DNA from 3 places in the Kitasatospora sp. NPDC017646 genome. Region 3 is predicted to be linked to each of the others. Evidence: riboswitches for the same ligand, from Rfam matches in the RefSeq annotation. Region 3 holds a riboswitch; each other region holds the start of a gene.
What was found. A riboswitch is a leader RNA that binds a small molecule or an ion and turns the genes downstream of it on or off. The one in region 3 is predicted to bind cobalamin.

Region 1: another riboswitch for cobalamin. It lies ahead of ACH4J0_RS13910 (cobalamin biosynthesis protein); the one in region 3 lies ahead of ACH4J0_RS22280 (ribonucleoside-diphosphate reductase subunit alpha).
Region 2: another riboswitch for cobalamin. It lies ahead of ACH4J0_RS17800 (HoxN/HupN/NixA family nickel/cobalt transporter); the one in region 3 lies ahead of ACH4J0_RS22280 (ribonucleoside-diphosphate reductase subunit alpha).

The regions. Positions count from the first base shown of each region.
Region 1 is NZ_JBIRJC010000007.1:74,332-81,998, reverse strand. It holds gene ACH4J0_RS13915 (cobyric acid synthase) at 1-1,377, opposite strand, end outside; gene ACH4J0_RS13910 (cobalamin biosynthesis protein) at 1,374-2,414, opposite strand; cobalamin riboswitch at 2,528-2,658, opposite strand; gene ACH4J0_RS13905 (transcriptional regulator) at 2,853-3,548, shown strand; gene ACH4J0_RS13900 (alpha/beta hydrolase) at 3,660-4,787, shown strand; gene ACH4J0_RS13895 (hypothetical protein) at 5,250-6,686, shown strand; gene ACH4J0_RS13890 (phosphatidylcholine/phosphatidylserine synthase) at 6,756-7,634, opposite strand; gene ACH4J0_RS13885 (phosphatidylserine decarboxylase) at 7,621-7,667, opposite strand, start outside.
Region 2 is NZ_JBIRJC010000010.1:61,238-68,904, reverse strand. It holds gene aroQ (type II 3-dehydroquinate dehydratase) at 1-282, shown strand, start outside; gene ACH4J0_RS17825 (AAA family ATPase) at 424-1,347, shown strand; gene ACH4J0_RS17820 (Fpg/Nei family DNA glycosylase) at 1,445-2,254, shown strand; gene ACH4J0_RS17815 (AAA family ATPase) at 2,325-4,316, shown strand; gene ACH4J0_RS17810 (hypothetical protein) at 4,313-5,983, opposite strand; gene ACH4J0_RS17805 (ArsR/SmtB family transcription factor) at 6,053-6,436, opposite strand; cobalamin riboswitch at 6,518-6,712, shown strand; gene ACH4J0_RS17800 (HoxN/HupN/NixA family nickel/cobalt transporter) at 6,744-7,667, shown strand, end outside.
Region 3 is NZ_JBIRJC010000014.1:21,659-29,325, reverse strand. It holds gene ACH4J0_RS22300 (glycosyltransferase family 2 protein) at 1-1,083, opposite strand, end outside; gene ACH4J0_RS22295 (hypothetical protein) at 1,151-1,993, opposite strand; gene ACH4J0_RS22290 (glycoside hydrolase family 26 protein) at 2,176-3,630, opposite strand; gene ACH4J0_RS22285 (hypothetical protein) at 3,769-4,668, opposite strand; cobalamin riboswitch at 5,147-5,290, shown strand; gene ACH4J0_RS22280 (ribonucleoside-diphosphate reductase subunit alpha) at 5,482-7,667, shown strand, end outside.

The DNA of each region.
Region 1 (7,667 bases), on a different contig from region 3:
CTCGCGCGCCGCGGCGAAGGAGGTGTCCGGCGCCGGCACGAACGCCCGCCCCGCCAACTCGGCGACCTCGCGCAGGAACTCGCGGCGGAAGCCGTCGTTCTCCAGTGCGCCGTGCCAGGTGGTGCCCCACACCGAGCCGACCCGGCAGCCGTCCAGGAAGGCCTCGCCGCCCTCGACCGCCACGATCCCGTGGTGGATCTCGTAGCCCTCGACCCGCTGCCCGTACGCCTCGCCGACCGGGCGCGCCAGCACCTTCTCAGCGCCGAAGCGGACGTCGGTCGGCAGCAGTCCCAGCCCGTCGACGAGCCCCGCCCCGGACTCCACCTCGTCCTCGATCGAGCGCGCCAGCATCTGGTAGCCGCCGCAGACCCCGAGGACCGGCAGTCCGGCCGCCGCCCGCGCCTTCAGCGCCGGCTCCAGGCCCCGTTCACGCAGCCAGGCGAGGTCCGCGACGGTCGCCCGGGTGCCGGGCAGCACCACCAGGTCGGCGTCGGCCAGCTCCTCCGGCCGGGTCGCCCAGCGCACCAGCACGCCCGGCTCCTGCGCCAGCGCGTCCAGGTCGGTGAAGTTGGACAGCCGGGGGAGGCGCACCACGGCCACCCGCAGCACGTCCGCCCCCAGCGGCCCGCGGCCGTCGACCCGGTCGACCACCGTGGACAGGTCCAGCGAGTCCTCGGCGTCCAGCCACAGCCCCGGCAGCATCGGCAGCGTGCCCAGCACCGGACGGCCGGTCAGCTCGCGCAGCATCTCCAGCCCGGGCGCCAGCAGCCGGGCGTCGCCGCGGAACTTGTTGACGAACCAGCCCGCCACGTGCCGCTGGTCCTCCGCGGACAGCAGCGCCAGCGTCCCGTACATGGCCGCGAAGACCCCGCCGCGGTCGATGTCCCCGACCACCAGCACCGGCAGGGCGGCGGCCGTGGCCAGTCCCATGTTGGCGATGTCCCGGTCGCGCAGGTTGATCTCGGCGGGCGAGCCGGCGCCCTCGCACACCACCACGTCGTAGCGCCGGCGCAGGTCCGCCAGGCACTCCAGGGCGCGCTCCAGCAGGACGGGCTTGCGCTCGCGGTAGTCCAGCGCGCCCACCTCGGCGACCGGCCGGCCGAGCAGCACCACCTGGCTACGGCCGTCCGCGCCGGGCTTCAGCAGCACCGGGTTCATCGCCGCCTCCGGCGCCACCCGGGCGGCCTGCGCCTGCATCGCCTGGGCACGGCCGATCTCGGCGCCGTCCGCGGTGACGAAGGAGTTCAGCGACATGTTCTGCGCCTTGAACGGCGCGACCCGCACGCCCTGGCGGGCCAGCCAACGGCAGATCCCGGCCGTCACCACGCTCTTGCCCGCGTCGGAGGTCGTCCCGGCGACCAGCAGCGCGTTGTTCATGCCCCACCCCTCCTCTTCCGGAACAGCAGCCGCAGCAGGACGTGCCCCGCGACCGTCGTACCCAGCGCCAGCGCGCCCACCCGCCGGGACAGCGTGCAGGCCCGCTCGATGTCGTCCACCGTCACCGGCCGCAACTCGGCGCCCAGCACCGGCCGGTGCTCCACCCGCTCACGTGGCTCCGCACTCGCCTCCGGGGGCTCCTCGCTCGTCGCTCTCGGCTCCGGGGCGCCCTTCGGTTCGTGCGGGTACCGGAGCGTCCCGCCCAGCCGTACGCCCACCGCGCCCGCGAAGGCCGACTCGGCCTGGCCGGCGTTCGGGCTCGGGTGCGCGGAGCCGTCCCGGCGCCAGACCCGCCAGGCGGTCCGCGGCTCGGGCGCGGCGGCCACCGTCAGCAGCGCGGTGAGCCGGGCGCCCGGCCAGCCCGCGACGTCGTCCAGCCGGGCCGAGGCCCAGCCGAAGCGGGCGTAGCGGGGCGAGCGGTGGCCCACCATGGCGTCCAGGGTGTTCACGGCGCGGAAGGCCAGCAGCCCCGGGGTGCCCGCCAGGGCGCCCCAGGCCAGCGCGTTCACCACGGCGTCGGCGGTGTTCTCGGCCACCGACTCGACCACCGCCCGGGCGACCTGCTGCCCGTCCAGCGCGCTGGGATCGCGCCCGCACAGGTGCGGCAGCCGCTCCCGGGCGGCCGTCAGATCGCCCGCGGCCAGCGAACGGCCGATGGTGCGGGCCTCCCGGGTGAGCGAGGTGCCGCCGAGCACCGTCCAGGTCGCGGCGGCCGCCAGCGCGGCGCGGCCCAGCGGACGGCGCCCGACCGTGCGGTCCAGGGCCAGCGCACCGGCCGCGACCGCGCCCACGCACAGCGCCGTGTACCCGGCTCCGGCGGCACGGTCGTCGCGCCACACGCGCCGCTCCAGGCGGGTCGCGGCGCTGCCGAACAGGGCGACCGGGTGGCCGCGGCGCGGGTCGGCGAAACGGGCGTCGGCGGCGTAGCCCGCGACGGCGCCCAGCGCGAAGGCGGCGGCGCGGGTCAGGGGGCGCACGGCGGCGGGCTGCTCGGCAGCGGGGTGCCAGGAGTCCGACGGGGCGGGGCAGCCTGCATCGCGTGGGTGTCCTCACTCAGGGTCCGCGCCCTGGATCGACGTACCGGGGGCGAGAGTCTCCTGGCTTCCGGGTCGGACGCACCCCCGGGCCTTCCAGCGGCTCCTGACGGCCCGCCGTGGCGATTCCGAACGTGCTCCCCGGTGACAGTGGCGGGACCGCGCCGGACTCGCACCGGCTTCCTCTCCATGCCTCCGTTTGGCCCCAGGATCCCATCACGCGGCCGAACCGGGAGTCAACCGAGGTCAAGGAGGGGTCGGTCACACCCGCGACCGGTACCGGCCCTGTGCGATCGCCCAGCGCGGGGGAGGGCCCGTCAGCTCCACTTCGTGCGTTCGGCGGCTGGGACGGGCCCGGGGCCACACCTACGGTTCGGTGCCATGCGCCGCAGAAAGTCCCCCACCACTGCCGCCCCGTCCCCCGTACCGTTCTCCCCCGGGGCCGCCCGCGCCCACCGGGCCGGCCTCGGACTGACCCCCGAGCAGGTCGCCGAGGGCATGGCCGCGCACGGCGTACGGCTGCTGCCCGGTCACGTGCTCGCCTGGGAGGACGGCGAGCTGCGCCCCGGCGAGCCCGAGTTCATCGCCCTGGCCCGCGCCCTCTGGTGCCCGGCCGCCCAGCTGATGGACGGCCGTCCGGTGAGCCTGCGCGACCACCGCCTCGCCCGGGAGCTCGGCCAGGAAACCGTCGCCGAGCGGACCGGGGTGACGCTGCCCGCCTACCGGCAGGCCGAACTGACCGGCCACTGGGACGGAGACCCGGACCAGACCCACGCCCTCGCCCAGGTGCTGGGCCTGCGGCTGACCGAACTGGTCGAGGCCACCGGCCGCGCCGAGGCCCTCGACGGCCTCCTGCGCCAGTGCGTGGCCGGCCGCTGGCAGCCCCACCTGCGCCCGCTCGCCCGCCTGGTGCCCGTCCCGGAAGCCGACCTCGCCGCCGTCCTCCCCGTCCTCCAGCAGGAACACCACGTCCCCTCCCACTGGGGCACCACCACCCAGTCCCGCACCTCCACCCCACCCGTCACTCCCCGCTTCTGGCACCTCCTCAGCACCCACGACCCCGCCATCCCTGTCTGACCGCCCCGGATCCGTCCCCCGGACGGCCCTGTCCGGTGGCCGGGGGCGCGGAGCCCCGGTGGACTGGTGCTCGAAAACCGTCCGGGTCCGTGTAACAGAGCGGGGAACGAAATGCGCTGGGGAACCGCAGCGGTCGTGGCGGCCGCCGCCGCCGGGGCCGGGGTCGCCGTCCTGGTAGTAGGCCGCCGGTCCTACGAGCGAATGGTCAGCCCGGGGGTGGGGGCGGTCGAGCCGGAGACCGGACCGGTGGTGGTGCACAGCCTCGGCGCCGACCGGGTCACCTTCAACCGCCGCCCGGAGAGCCTGCGGCCCGGCCGCTGGGCGGTCGAGTGGGGAGACGACGGGCACGCGGTCGTCGAGGAGATCCTGCACCGCGACGCGCAGGGCGTCACCCGGCGGCTGGTCCGGGCCGACCGGGGCACCCTGATACCCGGCACCGAGGTCCGCTTCACCCCGCGCGTGCACCTCGGCGACCCCACCCGGGCCCTCGGCCTGACCTACAGCGCCACCGCCGCCGACGGCGAACTCGGTGCCCTTCCCGCCTGGCGGCTCGACGGCAAGCGCGGCACCTGGGTGATCCTCGTGCACGGCTCCGAGGCCGACCGCCAGCAGGCCCTTCCGGTCCTGCCGGTCCTGCACCGCCTCGGACTGTTCGCCCTCGTCGTCACCTACCGCGGCGACGAGGGCGCCCCGGCCTCCCCGGGCGGCTACAGCCACTTCGGCGAGACCGAGTGGCGGGACATCGAGTCGGCGGTGCGGCTGGCGCTCGACGGCGGCGCGGGCCGGGTGATCCTCTACGGCTGGTCGGTGGGCGCCACCATGGTCCTGCAGACCGCGGCCCGCTCCGCGTGGGCCCACGCGATCAGCGGGCTCATCCTCGACTCGCCGGTGCTCGACCTCCCGAGCGTCGCCCGGCGGGACGCCGCCCGGGCCGGTTTCACCGGTGCCGCCGCCGGACCGGGCGGCGCGCCCGCCGCGCGGGGGCAGGGGCGCACGGGCGTGGACGTCGTGGACTCCTCCCGCCTCGCCCAGGGCGCGGACCTGCGCGTGCCCACGCTGGTCCTGCACAGCCCGGACGACCGGATCGCCCCCTTCCACACCGTGGAGCGACTGGCTGCCGCCCGCCAGGACGTGGTGAACCTCCAGCGCTTCCCGGGCGCCGAACACGCGGCCCTGTGGAATTCGGCCCCCGACCACTACACGGAACTCCTCCGGCGCTGGCTCACCCCGCTGCTCTGAATCCGGCGGGTGCGCGACGTGAAACGGTAAAGGAGAAAGTTTGCTCCCGAATATCGGAAGTCGAACCCCTTCCCACCGCACCGGAAGTCGTCCCCGCCGACTTCCGGCGCACCGTCACCGTCCATCGGGCACATGACACCTGGCCGGATTCCAGCCCTCCGCTTCCGCCCGCACCCACCCCCGCCGCTCCGGAAAACCCCGCGCCCGACACGCAACGTGACCGCTCGGACGGGCAGCGCGACGCCCCGCTCCAACCGTGGCATGCCCCGGCCACACGTTTCCGGCCAGGCGGTTTGCCGCTGTTGCCCGATCTTGCGGAGGTGCGGTACCCGGTCGTGCGCTCGTACGGACAACCGGATGTGACAGAAGGCCGGTGCAAGGGGAAGACTGCTCGACGTGACGTCTCGGAACCCGCGCGACCGTGATGCCCCGCTCCCGCCGACGATCGGTACCGGTGCGACGGTGACCCGTCTCCCCGGTACGGCCCACCGGCCCTCCGGTGGCAGGCCGGGCGGGGCCGGTGTACCCCGGCGACGAGGGCCCGCGCCGGCACCCGGCCGGGGCCGGGTTCCGGTCCCGGAGGGCTTCCCCGCGCCGGCCGAGCTGGCGCCGCTGGCCCGCCGGATGCTGGTGGACGCCGTCCGGATCGCCCGCTGGGCGGGGGAACTGGAAGAGGTCGACAAGCGCGGCGAACTGCTCCCGGAGGACGCCCGCGCGGCCGGCCGGGCACTGGCCATGACGGTCGGCGCCGCCGCCAAGGCGTGGGGACAGGCGCTGCTGGTGGGTCTGGTGGAGGCCCGGGACGGCGGGGCCGGCCCCGGCTGGCGCCTGCACGCCTGGGAGCACGACGACGAGGCCGTGGTGCGCGGCTGGTCCGGCCTGTTCGACGCCTGGACGCTGCTCGCCCCGGTGCCGCCCGCCGCGCTGCGCGGGGTGTTCGCCGTCCTGGCCGGCCAGGCCGTGGACCAGGCCCCGCAGCTGCTGTCCTTCCTGCACCTGGTGGACGGCCCGGTGGCCGAGAGCGAGCTGCTGGAGCTGCTGCGCCGGGGCCTGGACGAGCGCCGGGTCGGTGCCGGCCTCGGCAACCCGGGCCTGTCGCCGGTGCCGCACGCCGCCTCGGCGGTGTCCGCCGTCCGCGGCACCTGCCGGGCGCCGCAGATCGACACCCCGGCCGCGCCCTCCGACGTGGCCGCCGTCCTGGACTGGATGCTGGACGGCCTGGCGGCGGTCGGCGCCGTGGTGCGCAGGAACGATGCCGCCGAGCTGTCCCCGCTGGGCCACTGGGCGGTGCGGGCGAAGCTGGAGGAGATCTGCACGGTCGCCCAGACCGCGGCCGGGCACATCGAGCAGAGCGCCTTCGAGCTGCTGCACGCCTGCGCGGACTACTCGCCGGGCCCGGCCCGGGCGGAGTTCCGCGCCTGGGTGGCGGCCCGCCCGGCGGACCGCGCGGTGGCCGAGCTGCTGGACGCCGCCCAGGGCGACGACGCGCTGGTGCGCGGCCTGGCCTTCGAGGCGCTGCGGGTGGCCGGCGGCCCGGCCGAGCAGGCGGTGCGGGCGGCGGTGGACGAGCCGGTGCTGCGCCCGTACGCGCTGCTGTGGCTGGCCGAGCGCGCCGACGAGGGGGTCTCCCCGGCGGACGTGCTGGGCGCCGAGGACGCGGCCTGGCTGTGGGTGGACACAGCGGCGGCGGTGCTGGACCACGGCGAGACGGAGCTGCTGGTGGGCCACGTGGAGGGCGCCTCGGCGGGCGACCCGGTCCGGCTGTTCGCCCGCGCCCGGCAGTCCGGGCACCCGCGGGCGGCCTCGGTGCTGACGGCGGTCTCCGGCGTGCACCCGGACCCGGGCGTGGCCCGGGCGGCCCGCCGCTCCGCCTTCAGCGTCCACACCGGCGGCGCGTGACCCCCACCGGAACGCGGGAAGGGCCCGGAACCGTCAGGTTCCGGGCCCTTCCCGTCGGGACGAGCGGGCTCAGCCGAGCCGCGACTCCGCCCGCCGGGCGCGGACGTCGCCGACCTTCTGCCCGACCTTGCGCCGGATGACCAGCAGCGGCGCCATCGCGGCGAGGGTGATCTGGGCGAACGCGCCGACGTGCATCAGCGTGTCGCCACCGGGCAGCCCGGTCGCCCAGGCGGCCAGGCAGCCGATCGCCACGACGACCCAACAGAGCGTCGCGGTGGCCAGCAGCCCCTGCGGCTTCGGGTACTCGATCCGGCTGACCATCAGGTACGCCGCGCCGAAGATGGCGAGCAGACCGGGCAGGAACGGCGGGTCGAGCAGCACGATGGCGATCACCGTCATCGCGCCCATCGGGCAGGGCATGCCCTGGAACACCCCGGGCCGCATCTTGACGGCCGAGAAGCGGGCCAGCCGCAGGACCACCGCGAGCAGCACGGTCAGCGCGATCAGCGCCGAGAGCGTCCGGTTGGAGCCCTGCGAGACCATGCCCCAGACCGCGACGAAGTAGGCCGGCGCGATGCCGAAGCTGATCAGGTCGGCGAGGTTGTCGAGTTCCGCTCCGAGGGCGGAGGAGCGGAGCTTGCGCGCCACCAGGCCGTCGAAGAGGTCGCACATCGAGCCGATCAGCAGCAGCGTGACGGCGGTGGCCGCGCTGTGCCGGTCCGGAGCGGCGTCCGGGTTGGTGATGTGCGGGATCAGGACCCCGGTGGTGATCGAGTAGATCGCCAGGAAGCCGCAGACGGCGTTCCCCAGGGTCAGGAAGTCGGCGGTGGACAGGTGCTGCGGGGAGCGCGGAGCGCGCAGCTCGCGGTCGCGCGCCCAGCGGCGGCGGCGCAGAGCCGTCTCCTCGTCGTCCAGGCCGACGATTGTCTCAGGATCAGTCACGGTCAAGGCGCGTCACCCCGGCTGTGGTCTTCTGGCCGA
Region 2 (7,667 bases), on a different contig from region 3:
GAGCAGCAGATGGTGGAGTGGCTGCACGAGGCGGCCGACGGGAAGGTGCCCGTGGTGATCAACCCGGGTGCGTTCACCCACTACTCGTACGCGATGCGGGACGCCGCGGCGCAGCGCACCGCGCCGCTGATCGAGGTGCACATCTCCAACCCGTACGCGCGGGAGACCTTCCGGCACACCTCGGTGATCGCCGCGGTGGCCTCCGGGACCATCGCGGGCTTCGGGATCGGGTCGTACGAGCTGGCGCTCCGGGCGCTGGCGGAGCAGCTCTCCTCGCGCTGACTGCTGGTCAGTGGCCCGGCGGCGGACTGTGCCCGCCGCCGGGCCGCCGTGTAGTGTCCCCGCTGAGAGGTGTCGGGAGGAGGTGCCGTGACGCAGTACGCCGGAGGTGGGCAGGTCCCGCCGCGTCCCGCCGCTCCGCCGGTGCCGCCGGGGGGCGGCACGGGGGTGTCCCCGTCGGGGGCGCCGGTTCCGCCACCCTCTCCGCCGCCACCGACGGTTCGGCCCGCGGCTGCTCCCGTACCCGCCCCGGGGCCGGTGCCGGCCGCGGCTCCGGCGCCCGCTGCCCCGGTGCCCGCCGCGGCTCCGGCGCCTGCGCCCGCTGCCCCGGTGCCCGCCGCGGCTCCGGCGCCTGCGCCCGCACCCGCACCCGCACCTGCGCCCGCCCGGCCTCCGGCCGCCGCGCCGCCGCCCGGTGCGCCCGTACCGGCCGGCGGCACCGGGCACTTCGTGCTGCCCGCCGGCACGCCCGTCCAGCTCCCCGCCCACCCGCCGCAGCGGCACGCGCCCGCCGGGCCGATCGCCGTCCTGCTGATCGGTCCGGCCGGGGCGGGCAAGACCACCGTCGCCCGCCACTGGGCCGAGCGCCGGGCAACCCCGACCGCGCACATCAGCCTGGACGACGTCCGGGAGTGGGTGCAGTCCGGCTTCGCCAACCCGCAGTCCGGCTGGAACAACGCCTCCGAGGCCCAGTACCGGCTGGCCCGCCGCACCTGCGGCTTCGCCTGCCGCAACTACCTGGCCAACGGCATCTCCTGCATCATCGACGACGCCGTCTTCCCGGACCGCCCGGCGATCGGCCTCGGCGGCTGGAAGCGGCACATCGGCCCCGGCATGATCCCGGTCGTGCTGCTGCCCAGCCTGGACTCGGTGCTGCGCCGCAACGCCCGCCGCAGCGGCACCCGGCGGCTCGGCGACGAGGAGGTGGCACGCATCCACGGGCGGATGGCCGGCTGGTACAACTCCGGGCTGCCGATCATCGACAACTCCTACCTGGACGTCGCGGGTACGGCCGCCGAGCTGGACCGCGTCATCCTGGCCCGGCTGATGGGGATGCCGGTCCGCTGACCTGCCCACCCCGGCGGATCCGGGGTGCCACCGACGTGTCGGTGGCGGCTGCGATGATGGACCGGTCCCGCCAGAACCACCCGGGGAGCTGACACCCGTGCCGGAAGGCCACATCATCCACCGCCTCGCCGGCCAGAGCCGCGAGGCCTTCGGCGGCCGACCGGTGCAGGTCTCCAGCCCGCAGGGCCGCTTCGCCGACGAGGCCAGGACGATCGACGGGCAGCTGCTCACGGGCGCGGAGGCCACCGGCAAGCACCTCTTCCTCGGCTTCGAGGAGGGTGCCTGGGTGCACATCCACCTCGGCCTCTACGGCGGCTTCAGCTTCGGCACCGGCCCCGCGCCCGAGCCCGTCGGCCTGGTCCGGCTGCGGCTGGCCAACGACGACGGCTACGCCGACCTGCGCGGTCCCAACACCTGCGCCCTGGTCACCGACGCCGAGAAGGCCGCCGTCGCCGCCCGCCTCGGCCCCGACCCGCTGCGCACCGACGCCGACCCGGAGGCCGCCTGGCGCCGGATATCCGGCAGCCGGACGACCGTCGCCGCGCTGCTGATGGACCAGAAGGTGCTGGCCGGGGTGGGCAACGTCTACCGCGCCGAGGTGCTGTTCCGCCACCACGTCAACCCGCACCGGGCCGGCCGCGACCTCACCCGCCGGGAGTGGGACGCGATCTGGGCCGATCTGGTCGCCCTGATGCAGGAGGGCGTCGCCGCCGGCCGGATCGACACCGTCCGTCCCGAGCACACCCCCGAGGCGATGGGCCGCCCGCCCCGGGTGGACGACCACGGCGGCGAGGTGTACGTCTACCGCCGCGCCGCGATGCCCTGCCTGGTCTGCGGCACCGAGGTGCGGACGGAGGAGCACGCGGCGCGCAACCTGTTCTGGTGCCCGACCTGCCAGGCGGCCTGAGGCGGATTCGGCACCGGGGGGTGCCGCACGCCGTAGGCTGGGGCCCGGGCCGGTCGGAGGGAGCGGACGGGTGGACGGCTACGAGGTGTCCAACAGCGTGTCGGGCACGGTGCACGGGCACGTGGTCCAGGGGCGGAACGTCACGGTCCACCTGCCACCGAAGCGCCCGAGCCCGCACCAGGTGCGTCCGCCCCGGGCGAGCTTCGTCAACCGTGAGCACGAACTCGCGGCGCTCACCGACGCGTTGGCCCGGTCCGACCGGGGAGGGCCGGCGATCGTCGTGTTCACCGGCCTGGGCGGCGTCGGCAAGACCGAGCTGGTGGCGAAGTTCGCCGCCGAGCAGGCGGCGCACTTCCCTGGCGGTGTGCTGTACGCCGACCTCAAGGCCTACCGGCACCGGTCCGCGGTGGACCTCGCCGGGGTGCTGGAGGGCTTCCTGCGCGCCCTCGGGGTCCGGCCTCCGGACGTCGAGGCGGAGCGGTTCGGGGAGTTCCGCACCGTCACCGCGGACCGGCGCTGCCTGGTCTTCCTGGACAACGTCGAGCACGCCGCCGAGGTCCGTGCCCTGCTGCCGTCCAGCGGGCTGGTGGTGGCGGCGGGCAGGCGGCGCTTGGACGCGCTGCGGATGGACGGTGCCGAGGTGCTGCAACTGGACCGGCTGAGCGCGGCGGCCGGCGCGGCACTCGTCCGGGGCTGGCTGAGCGCCGGGCGCGGCACCGACCTGGAGGTGGCGGCGCTGGTGGAGCGGTGCCAGGGACTGCCGCTCGCGCTGAACGCCGTCGGGAGCCAGCTGCTGGGCCGCGGGCGCCTGTCCGTCGGCCAGGTGGTGGCGGAACTGTCCCACCAGGAGGGCAGGTTGGCCATCCTGAACAACGAGGAGGGGAACCTCCACGAGACCTACGACCCGGTGTACGAGCGGCTCTCGCCGCAGGGCCGGTCGCTCTACCAGCTGGTCGGCGTGCATCCGGGGCCCTTCGTGTCGGCCGAACTGGCCGAGGCGGCGGGCGTCGAGCGGGCGGAGGAGGCCCTGGACGAGCTGTGCGCCGTGCACCTGCTGGACGTGGTCGTCGACCAGGGGCCGGGTGAGCGCTTCCAGGCCCATGACGTGGTGCGGACCCACGCCTACGCCTGCGCGCGGGAACTGCCCGGCCGGAGCGGGCTGTTGGCGCGGGTGGTGGCGTACTACCGGGGCAGGGCGTCGCTGGCGGACCGGGCGATGGGCCCACGACTGCGCCTGCAGGAGCCGAGCGGTGAGGGCCTGCCCGGGTTCCCCTCCGGGGCGGCCGCTCTGGAGTGGCTCCACGCCGAACGGGCCAACCTGCGCGCGGTGGTGGAGGCGGCGGCCGAGCGGCAGTGGCACGAGGAGGTGTGGCGGCTGTGCGAGTCGCTGTGGCCGCTCTACCACGGCCGGAAGCTGTACGCGGACTGGATCGCCACCCACGAGGCCGGGATCGAGTCGGCCCGGTGGGCCAACAACCCGGACGCGGTGGTCCGGATGCACAACCAGCTGGCGCGGGCCCACTACGAGCGGGAGGAATTCCCCTCGGCCGTCGAGCACTTGGCGCTCGCCGCGGAGCAGGTGCCGCTCGTGTCCAACCGCCAGGTGGTGGGCGTGCTGTACGAGACGGACGGCCTGCTGTGCCTGGCCGACGGCCGCCCGGGGGACGCGGTCGAGAAGTTCACGCTGGCCCGGGAGGCCAACGAGGGCGACGCCCACGGCGAGATCGTGCAGAGCTACAACCTGGCACAGGCGCTGATCGCCGACGGCCGCCCGGACGACGCGCTGGCCGTGCTGAGCGGGGCGACCGCGCTGGCCGTGGCCACCGAGGACCACGACATGCTGATGAAGCTGCCGCTGGTCCGGGCCCGGGGCCACCGGGCGCTCGGGCAGCTCGCCCTCGCGGTCGAGCACGCCGGTACCTGCGTCGAGCGGGCCAGGGCCCGCAAGCAGTACGCCAAGGAGGCCCAGGCGCACACCCTGCTGGTCGCCCTCGCCGAGCAGCTGGACGACGCCGAGCTGGCCGAGCGCAGTCGGTCGCGGCTGGCGGAGTTGGAGGGTTAGGGCCCCGCGGTGAAGGAGACCCGGGTGCGGTGCTCGCCGGTGCGGACGGTGAGGCCGTGGTGGGGCAGGCCGACCGGGTCGCCGCCGTCGGCGAGCCAGCTGGCCACGGCGGAGCCGAGCAGCAGGGGGTCGAGGCTGGGGTCGGGGCAGCCGAAGTCCCGTTCGGCGCGGGCTTCCAGGAGCAGGCCGCCGTGCAGCCGGAGCAGGTGGCGGGCCGGGCCGAGGGCGGCCACCGCGACGGCGAGGCCGGGCAGTTCGAGCGCGGTGTCGGCGAGCCAGCGGACGGCGGGGCGTTCGGCGTGCGCCTCGGTGCGGGCGAGGACCTCGGCGGTGTAGCGCAGGGCGTCGCCTGGGTGGTCGTCGGTGAGGGCGTGGAAGCCGCGCGGGGTGTGGTCGTCGGGGTGGAAGGGGTAGCGCCGCAGGCTGACCTCGGTGCCCTCGCTCTTGCCCTCGACGTCGTACGCGGTGGGCCCGTCACCGGTCGGGTGGGGCGCGGGCCTGGGGTAGGGCGGAAGGACCGGTTCGTCGGCGGGTTCGTCCAGGCCGTCGAGGAAGGAGTAGAGCAGCGGACGCAGCACCCGGGCGGATTCGCCGCGGTGGGCGAGCGAGCGGTCGGTGAGGTCGCTCAGGTCGGTCCGGTCCCGGGCGAGGGCGAGTTCGAGTTGGGCGGCGAGGTCGCCGTCGGGGTCGAGCGCGGGTGCGTTCTGGCCGAAGGCGTAGCTGGGGGAGCGCGGATCGAGTTCGGCGGCGCCGGTGGCGACGAGCAGGGTGCGGCGTTCCAGGGCGGCGCCGTAGACGGAGACCGAGCCGTGGTCGCCGATCAGGCAGTCGGCGGCGACGAGCGCGGCCTGCCAGCCCTGGTGGGGCGGGATGAGCCGCAGGCCCATCCGGCGGGCGTCGTCGAGCAGGGCTTCGGGGTCGTGGCGGCTCCACACGTTGGGGTGGAGCACGACGGCCACCGTGTACTCGTCGGCTGGCAGGCGGCGGACCAGGCGTTGCGGCAGGTCGGGGTGGCGGCCGAATAACGAGTGCTCGCTCCAGGTGGAGTTGACGACGACGAGCCGACGGCCGTCGACGGCTCCGAGCGCGGCGCGGTAGCCGTCGCGGGAGCGTTCGCTGCGCAGGATCCGGTCGAAGCAGGGGTCGCCGACGACCCGGGCGACGTCCAGTGCCTCGGGGCAGGAGAACCGCAGCCGGTCCAGCTGTTCGGGGTGGGAGAGGCCGAGGACGTCGACGAACACCCTTCCGCGGTGGGTGAGTTCGTGGCGGGAGAGGCCGGCGGCGCTGACCGTGTCGCCGGTGGACTCGGTGACCAGGCGGTTGTAGCCGGCGCCGTGCGGCAGCACGACGAGGTGGGCGTCCAGGCGGTGCATGGAGGCGTGGACGGCGCAGGCGACCGCCAGGTCGAAGCGGCGTCGGACGGCGTCCTCCCAGTCCAGCACGGTGTAGCCGGGCAGGCCGTGGAGGAAGTCGTCCAGGGCGCGGTCGGCGAACGCGGAGCCGGGGTTGACCGTGAAGTACCGCTCGATGCCGTCCGGGTGCAGCAGGGTGAGGACGTCCAGGACCCGGGTCGCCGAGGTGAGGGTGCGGGCGACCGCCAGCACGCGAGCCTTGACCGGGCGGGTGTTCCAGCGGTCGGCGGGCCAGACGTGGGGGTGGGACGGCACATCGTGATCGTACTCATCCGCCGGGTCGTGGCGTCCGTTCAGCGGAAGTCCGCCGGCCCCGAGTGTCGGTCAGCCCGCGGCCGCGGTCGGCTCCTCGTGGTCGGCGGCGGCGCACTCGTCGAGGAGGGGGCGCATGCCGTCGTCCACGAGCCGGTAGCGCACCACGCGTCCGTCCTTGTCACCGCTGACCACGCCCGCGGTGCGGAGCAGCCGCAGGGCCTGGGAGACGGCGGGGTCGCGCATGCCGGTGGCCACCGCCAGGTCGCTGACGGCGAGCGGGCCGGCCCGGTGGAGGGCGAGCAGCAGGGCGAGCCGTCCGGGGTCGGCGAGCAGGGAGAACCGCTCGGCCCAGGAGCGGACGTGGTCGGTGTCACCGATGGCGGCGATGGCTTCGCAGACCCGGTGTCCGTCGATGGTGCGGTGGCCCGCGCGGTCGGCCGGTACGAGATGCATGCGGACATTCTGGCAGCTCACCACCTGTGATCCTGGACACCTGCACGGGTGCGCAACCTTGCGAGGGTGAGGTCCTGCCCCTACGGTGTTCCCCGCCGTGGTGCTCGGGAAGACCGGTGACGGACCATCAACGGGTCCCAGTCCGGAGCGGCCCTCGCCACTGTGATCGGGGGAGAGTTGTCCGGACCCACGTGCCACTGGGCGCCTCGTGCGCCTGGGAAGGCGGGTTCGGAAGCCCCGTAAGCCAGGAGACCGGCCACGGCATCTCACGAAGTCATTCCACGAGGTGCTGGAGCGTGATCCCGATATGACCCTGCCCGAAACCGCCACGCCCGTCGAGGCGGCCCCCTCCGTCCTGCCCGCCTTCCGCTGGAAGCGCGAGGACACCCTCCGTACCGCCGGGCTGATGGGGGTGATCCTGGCCATGCACGTGGTGGCGTTCGGGACGCTCGTCTTCCTGGTCGCCCCGCAGAACTACGCCGTCGGCACCCAGGTGTTCGGGGTCGGTCTCGGCATCACCGCGTACACCCTGGGCATGCGGCACGCCTTCGACGCCGACCACATAGCCGTGATCGACAACACCACCCGCAAGCTGATGGCGGACGGCAAGCGACCGGTCTCGGTGGGCTTCTGGTTCGCCCTCGGCCACTCCTCGATGGTGGTCGTGATGGCCGCCCTGGTGGCGGGCGGCGCCCAGCTGGCGAACACGCTGATGGACGACGACTCGGCCACCCACAAGTGGCTCGGGGTGGTCGGCACCACGGCCTCCGGCGCCTTCCTCTACCTGATCGGCGCGCTCAACCTGGCGGCGCTGCTCGGCATCCTCAAGGTGTTCCGCTCGATGCGCGCCGGGCAGTACGACGAGGCGGAGCTGGAGGAGCACCTCGACTCGCGCGGCTTCATGGCCCGGATCCTGAACCGGGCGACCCGCTCGATCACCCGGCCCGGGCAGATGTTCCCGGTCGGGATGGTGCTGGGCCTGGGCTTCGACACCGCGACCGAGGTGACGCTGATGGTGATGGCGGGTTCGGGCGCGGCGGCCGGGCTGCCCTGGTACGCGATCCTCTGCCTGCCGCTGCTGTTCGCGGCCGGGATGAGCCTGTTCGACACCCTGGACGGGACGTTCATGAACTTCGCGTACCAGTGGGCGTTCTCCAACCCGGTGCGCAAGGTGTACTACAACCTGACCATCACCGGGCTGTCGATCGCGGTGGCCTTCGTCATCGGCACC
Region 3 (7,667 bases):
CGTCTTGTTGAAGCAGAGCGCGACCAGGCCCCAGGCCCAGCGCTCGCGCTGCTTGAGGAAGTCCTTGACACCGGCCGGCGAGGCGCCGTAGCAGCGCCCGTTGAACCAGTCGCTGCGCCCCGGGTAGCGCTGGCAGAAGTTCAGCGCCATCTGGGCGTCCTCGACGATGGTCTTCGGCCCGAAGTCCCAGCCGATGGTGGCCTCCACCGAGGAACGCACGATCAGCAACTCGCCGTGCACGCCGGCGATCGGGGTACCGGTGCCGGTCATCGCGCGGAAGCGGGCGATGTCGTCCGCCGGGCGGATCGCGTCGGCGAGCCAGGTGAAGGTCGAGACGGCGTTCTCCCGCGGGTACGTCAGGATGCCCTGCGCCATGTGCTTGGCGTCGTCCCCGGCCCGGCGCTGCCGGTTGACGAACTGGGCGACGGCGGCGGCGGTGTCCGGCCCGACGCCGGTGTCGTCGTCCATGTGCAGCACCCAGACGTCGTCCTCGGCCTCGCCCTCCTCGATCCGCAGCTCGTGCGAGTAGTGGTTGGCGCGGGCCTTGAACTTGGTGCCGTTGGCCGTCTCGTACGCCTTCGGCACGGTCACCACCCGGATCAGCGGGTGGCGCTCGGCCAGTTCGTCGATCTTCTCGGCGGCGGCGCAGCCCTCCTCGGTGAGGATGTCCACCCGCATCCACGGGAAGTACGGGGGCAGGTGTTCGACGTACGAGAGCACCGAGCGCTCCAGCGCCGGGTAGGTGTCGTGACGGCCGATGGTCGGCACCAGCACGATCAGGAAGTCGTCGTCGACCGGCGCCGGCGGGGTCATCCTGCTCACGTGGCGCAGCCGCCGGCGGACCATCAGCACGCCCTGGAAGCCGATCAGCACGCCGAACACGGGCATGCCCCACAGGATGGTGATCGCCCAGCCGAGCGGGGTCGGGTTGGGCACGTACGCCCAGATCGAGAAGGCGAAGATGATCAGGAAGGCGACGTAGAACGGCAGCACCCGGGGCTTCCACGACATCTGTCGCTCGGCGAGCCGGGCGGCCTCGCGGGACGTGGTCAGCACCGTCCGCACAGGGGCTGTCGATGTCATGGCGGAAGTCGTTCCTCGTCTGGTAGCGGTCCGGCCCCGGGGCGGGGCGCGGCTCCTCGGTGAGCGGTCAGGCCTGCGGCGGGCGGTCCGCCGGCGGGGCGGCGGGCGGCGGCACCACCGGACCGGGGGCGACCGGCCCCGGGGCCACCGGGCCGGGCGCGGCCGGGGCGGCGGGCCACGGCTGCTGGGCCGGGGCCGGAGCGGGGGCCGGTTGGTACGACGTCGCGATCTGGGTCGGCTGCTGGGCGTACGGGAGCGGCTGGGCCTGCGGCGGTTGGGCCTGCGCCGGCTGTGGTTGGGCCGGAGGCCAGGCGGCGGGCTGGGGCTGGGGCTGGGGCTGGGGCGCGACCGGCTGCTGCTGCCACCCCGGCTGGGCCGGCGGCTGCTGCGGCCAGGCGGGCTGGGGCTGCGGCTGGGCGTACGGCACGGGCGTCGGCGCGGCCGGCACGGTCTGCAGGATCGACCAGTGCGGCTCCCCGGTCTGCGCGCCCTCCGACGGCTCCCGCCACTTGGAGCGGGCCAGCAGCAGGATCAGCGCCGCGGTGACGACCACGCCGAGCGCGAAGGTCGCGAGCTTCAGCCCGCCCTCGGTGGTCCCGGTGAACCACTCACGCTGCGGCTTGTCCAGCAGCGCTCCGGTCAGGCTGCGCACCCGGTTGTAGCCCTCGACCAGCGCCACGCCCGCCGCCACCCCGAGCGCCCAGTTGCGCCCGCGCAGCAGCAGGATGCCCGCGATCAGGTACAGCAGGCCGTAGTTGAGGCTCCCGGTCTCGGCGTCGACCGAGGTCCCGCCGTAGTAGAAGATGCCCTTGAGGTACGTGGCGAAGCCGACCTGGCCGAAGCAGTTGTAGGCCGCCCAGCCGAGTAGCACCACGCCCCAGCCGATCGCCAGGCCACCGGCCCCACGCATCGGACGTGTCTGTGTCATCCCCTACCCCCGCCCCTTCGGCCCTCTCCCGACCGTCCACCCAGCCCTCGGTTTCGCCGCCACAGGATGCCACACGGCGCAACGGACCCGGAATTCAGCCCGTTCAACGGATCCCGGACCGATCACCGTGGATCTCGCCGGACCTCGCCGGGCCCCGGCAGGCCTCAGCGGACGTGCAACCCGCCCCAGTCGATGCTCCCGCCGGACGGGCCGGAGCCGCCGGTGATCGCCAACGGGCTGTGGTAGGTGGCGTTGACGTCCGCGACGGAGTTGCGCGGCTGGTCCGGGGCCAGGTTGTCGGCGGTGAGCGACTGGCCCCAGACCGTCCAGATCGTCCAGGGCGTGCGCCGGAGGGTGTCCGGCTGGCGGGAGTTGACGGGCACGGCGAAGGACTCGGCCAGCATCCGCGGCTTGTCGTAGGCGGCGAGCCCGTCGTAGTAGCGCTTGGTCCACACCTCACCGGTGCCGATCGGGTGCGCCGGGCTGCCGCTGTAGTCGTCCACCCCGACCACGTCGACGTACTGGGTGCCCGGGTAGTAGTCCCACGGGTCCACGCCAGGGGCGCCGTCCCAGGACACCGGCGTCCAGACGAACAGCAGGTTGTGCAGGCCCCTGGTCTCCACCAGGTACTTGTAGGTGATCTTCCACAGCGCCTGGTAGTCGGCCGGCTTCTGGCCCGCCCACCAGAACCGGCTGGAGCAGTCCTTGACGTTCATCTCGTGGTACGGGCGCAGCAGCACCGGCACGTCGTGGGCGGCCAGGTAGTCCAGGTGGTCGGCCAGGTAGGACAGGTCGGTGATCAGCGCGCGGTACTCGGGGGTGTCGTCCGCGGCGTCCACGACCCGGCCGAACCAGCCCGGGTCCTTGGCCGCCGGAGAGTTCGAACAGAGCACCCGGTCGAAGGACTTGACGTCCGATCCGGGGTAGGGCTCGTGGAAGGACATGCCGACGATCCCGGCCGGGGCGCCGCCGTTGTCGGGCAGGTCGGTGCTGCTGCCGTCGCAGTTCTGCTGGACGCCGGAGCTGTCGTAGGTGCCGTCGTCGGCACGCGGGTGGCCGGACCAGACGGCCGTCATCAGGTCGACGGCGTCGTCGGTGTACTGCCAGCCCGTCCGGCAGGTGGGCCAGCGGCCGGCCGAGTAGGAGCGCGGGTTGCCGACGCCCCAGGCGTTCTGGCCGTAGCCGGGGCCGAGGTCGGTCTCCAGGAAGCCGGGCAGCCGGCCGGTGATGTCGGCGGCCTTCTTGTAGTAGTAGCCGACCTGCTTGGTGCCCCGGTAGTCGCCGTACTCGGGGTTGTTGCGCTCGTTGTGCGCCTCGACGTGCTGGCCGATCACCGTGCCGCCGCTCTGCCCGGTGCGGGCCTGGGTCTCCAGGTCGGTGAGGAACTGGTCGACGGCGCGGGCGTTCGGCGAGGCCTTCGGGTCCCGGGCGAGCAGGTCGCGGCCCACGTCCGGCGGCAGGGTGCGCCCGGGGGCGCCGACCGAGACCGGCACCCGCACGGGCTCGCCGACATCGGCCCGGCCGTCCCGGTCCAGCAGCGCGAAGGTGCCCGCGACGACCACGATCCCGGCCGCCGCCAGGACGGCCGACTTGCCGCGCAGGGCACTGGGCAGGGGCACGACCGCTCCTCCGGTTGCTCGCCGGTACCGACCCCCACGGACGCAACCGGAACACGCGTACGAATGACTCCGACGAGAGCCTGCCACACTCCCCCGGTCCCGGCGAACGATCCGCCGGCACCGGGGTGTCACGACCGGTCAGCCGGTCGGCGTGCCCTGCGAGCCGGGCGTGGCGGAGCCCGCCGCCTTGGCCCGCTGGAGCAGCTGGCCCTTCACGTGGTCGGCGAACCCGGAGGCCGCCGCAGTCGCGGTGGCGTCGGGGGCGTTGCCGCCCTTCGCCGACCCCTCGACGGTGAAGTAGTCGTACCGGCCCAGGCTGCTGTGCGTGCTGGTGCAGCCGGGGTTGGCGCAGAACGCCGGGGCACCGGGCGCGGGAAGGCCCTTGAGCTGGCCGGAGTAGTTCTTCATCGCGGTCTCGGCCTGGATCTTGTGGTCGAAGACCGCGACGCCGACGGTCACCGCGCTGTCGCCGGAGACGTACGTCGCCCGGAGCACCTTCTGACAGCCCTGGTCGCCGAGCACCTTGCCGAGCCCGCCGGTGGTGGAGTTGCCGTCCCAGCAGGGCTGGTCGAGCGAGACCACGGTGCGGTTCCAGGTCGCGCCGTTCACCGTCACCTGCATCGCGGAGAACAGCGCCCCCGCGTCCTGCGGCGCCGGGTCGGTCGCGGCCTCCCAGATCGGCTTCGACGGGTCGTCCGTCTGCCCGCCCGGGGACGAACTCGCGCTCGACGGACCGGGGGTCGGCTTGTTGGAAGCGGTCGAGGTGGTGACCGGACCGCTCTTCTTGGGATCGTCCTTCTTGCCGAGCAGCAGTACGCCGCCCGCGACCCCGCCGCCCACCAGGACGACGGCGGCCACGATGCCGATGACCTTCATCCGCCGCTTGCGCTTGCCGTCGGCCTCGTTGCGGTCCGCCAGCGCCGCCCAGTCCGGCTCGACGCGCTGCGGCGGCACGGCCTGCTGGGGCGGCTGCTGCTGCCACTGCGGCTGAGGGGCCATCGGCTGCACCGGCTGCGGGCCCGGCTGAGGCTGGGGCACCGGCTGAGGCTGGGGCACCGGCGGGACGGGCTGCGGGACCGGCTGCGCGGACGGCGCCACCGGCCCGTACGAGGCCGGCGGCGGGCCGAAACCGCCGCTCGGCGGCGGCACCGGCCCTGGCACCGCCGGCTGCTGATTCTGTGCGCCCCCCGGCCCGGCGGGAGGCGTTCCCTGCGGCCCGTGCCCAGGTACGCCGGTTCCGTCGCTCATGCGCCCAGATCGTAGGGCATCCCCCGGACCATCGATCCGCCCGGTGACCATTCCGTATCGAAACCAGGACGACCGGCGCGCGGATCCGGCCCGCCCGGCGCGTCGGCGCGGCCCGTCCGAGGCACCGTTCCGACCCGTCCGAGGCACGGTTCCGACTCGTCCGAGGCGCGGCTCCCGGCCCCGGACGGGCACGAACCACCCCCCGCCCCGGTACCACCGGTCATCGCGCCGACACACCACGGCGCACTACATGTGGTGTCGCATCACTGAGACACCACTACATGTATGCTCACTCCTGCTGTCGATGCAGGGGAACCCGGTGGGAGTCCGGGACTGCCCCGCAGCGGTGTGCGGGCGGCTCCAGCAGCCGTGCCCGCGAGTCCGAGTACCTGCCGACAGCGTGCGCCACGGCCCTCCCGCAGAGGCCGCGCCGGCACCCAGCACCACCCCTCCGGGCCTCGCGGGCGGGCCGGGGAGACACCTCGCGCGGCGCTTTCCTGCGTTCGCGCCGTGCTCCCCTGCCCAGATCGGTCCGGGTGACCCCGATCACGCCGCCGATCGCCGCCAGGAGAGAGCGCCTTGACCACCGCTGCCTCAGCCACCCTGCCCGCCCAGGGCACCGGCTCCGCCTTCACCGACCCGACGGTCTCCGACCCCGGGGGCGCGCTGCTGCGGCTGCTCACCGACCGCAGCGCCGACCTCACCGAGGTCGACCCCGGTCATGTCGCCGCCGCCGCGCTGCGCGGCCGCCACGCCGGCTCGGACTTCGCAGAGCTGCGCGGGCTGGCCGTGGACGCCGCCGCGTCGATGATCGCCGAGGACCCCCAGTACTCGAAGCTCGCGGCCCGCCTGCTCGCCCTGGAGATCGTCGACGAGGCGAACAGCCAGGGCTCGGTCTCCTTCTCCGCCTCGATCGCCGTCGGCCACGCCGAGGGCCTGATCGGCGACACCACCGCGGCCTTCGTCGCCAAGCACGCCGCCGCCCTCGACGCCCTGATCGACGCCCAGGGCGACGACCGCTTCGAGTACTTCGGCCTGCGCACCGTGCAGTCCCGCTACCTGCTGCGCCACCCGATCACCCGCAAGGTGATCGAGACCCCGCAGCACTTCCTGCTCCGCGTCGCCTGCGGCCTGGCGGTCGGCGACTCCGAGCAGTCGGTGCGCGAGGTGGCCGAGCTGTACGGCCTGATGAGCCGCCTGGAGTACCTGACCTCCTCCCCGACGCTCTTCAACTCCGGCACCCGGCACCCGCAGATGTCCAGCTGCTACCTGCTGGACTCACCGCTGGACAACCTGGACTCGATCTACAGCCGCTACGCGCAGATCGCCCGCCTCTCCAAGCACGCCGGCGGCATCGGCCTGTCCTACTCGCGCATCCGCTCGCGCGGCAGCCTGATCCGCGGCACCAACGGCAAGTCCAACGGCATCGTCCCGTTCCTGCGCACCCTCGACTCCTCGGTCGCCGCCGTCAACCAGGGCGGCCGCCGCAAGGGCGCGGCCTGCGTCTACCTGGAGACCTGGCACGCGGACATCGAGGAGTTCCTGGAGCTGCGCGACAACACCGGTGAGGAGGCGCGCCGCACCCACAACCTGAACCTGGCCCACTGGATCCCGGACGAGTTCATGCGCCGGGTCAACGCCAACGCCGACTGGTCGCTGTTCTCCCCGGCCGACGTGCCCGAGCTGGTCGACCTGTGGGGCGCCGACTTCGACGAGGCCTACCGCAAGGCCGAGCTGGCCGGCAAGGCCGTCCGCACCATCCCGGCACAGACCCTCTACGCCCGCATGATGCGCACCCTGGCGCAGACCGGCAACGGCTGGATGACCTTCAAGGACGCCTCCAACCGCGCCGCCAACCAGACCGCGCTGCCGGGCCGCACGGTGCACTCCTCCAACCTGTGCACCGAGATCCTGGAGGTCACGGACGACTCCGAGACCGCCGTCTGCAACCTCGGCTCGGTCAACCTCGGCGCCCACGTGGCTCTCGGTGCTCGCGCCGACGACCTGATCAACGCCATGGACTGGGAGCGCCTCGACGCCACCGTCCGTACGGCCGTGACCTTCCTCGACCGCGTGGTGGACATCAACTTCTACCCGACCACCGAGGCCGGCACGTCCAACTCCCGCTGGCGCCCGGTCGGCCTCGGCGTGATGGGCCTCCAGGACGTCTTCTTCAAGCTGCGGATCGACTTCGACTCGACCGAGGCCAAGCAGCTGTCGACGATGATCTCCGAGCGCATCATGCTCACCGCCTACGAGCGCTCCGCCGACCTGGCCGAGCAGCTGGGCCGCCACGAGGCCTACGGCGAGACCCGCGCCGCCCGCGGCGAGCTGCACATCGACCACTTCCCGACGGCCGCCCCCCAGTGGGCCGACCGCTGGACTGCCCTGCGCGCCCGCATCGCCGAGACCGGCCTGCGCAACTCGCTGCTGCTGGCCATCGCGCCGACCGCGACCATCGCGTCCATCGCCGGCGTGTACGAGTGCATCGAGCCGCAGGTGTCCAACCTGTTCAAGCGCGAGACCCTCTCCGGCGAGTTCCTCCAGGTCAACCCGTACCTGGTGCGCGAACTCAAGGAACTCGGTGTCTGGGACCAGCAGACCCGCGACTCGCTGCGCGACGCCAACGGCTCGGTGCAGGAGCTGAACTGGCTCCCGGCCGAGGTCCGGTCGCTCTACCGCACCGCCTGGGAGCTGCCCCAGCGCGCGCTGATCGACCTGGCCGCGGCCCGCATGCCGTACCTGGACCAGAGCCAGTCGCTGAACCTGTTCATGGCGGCGCCGACCAT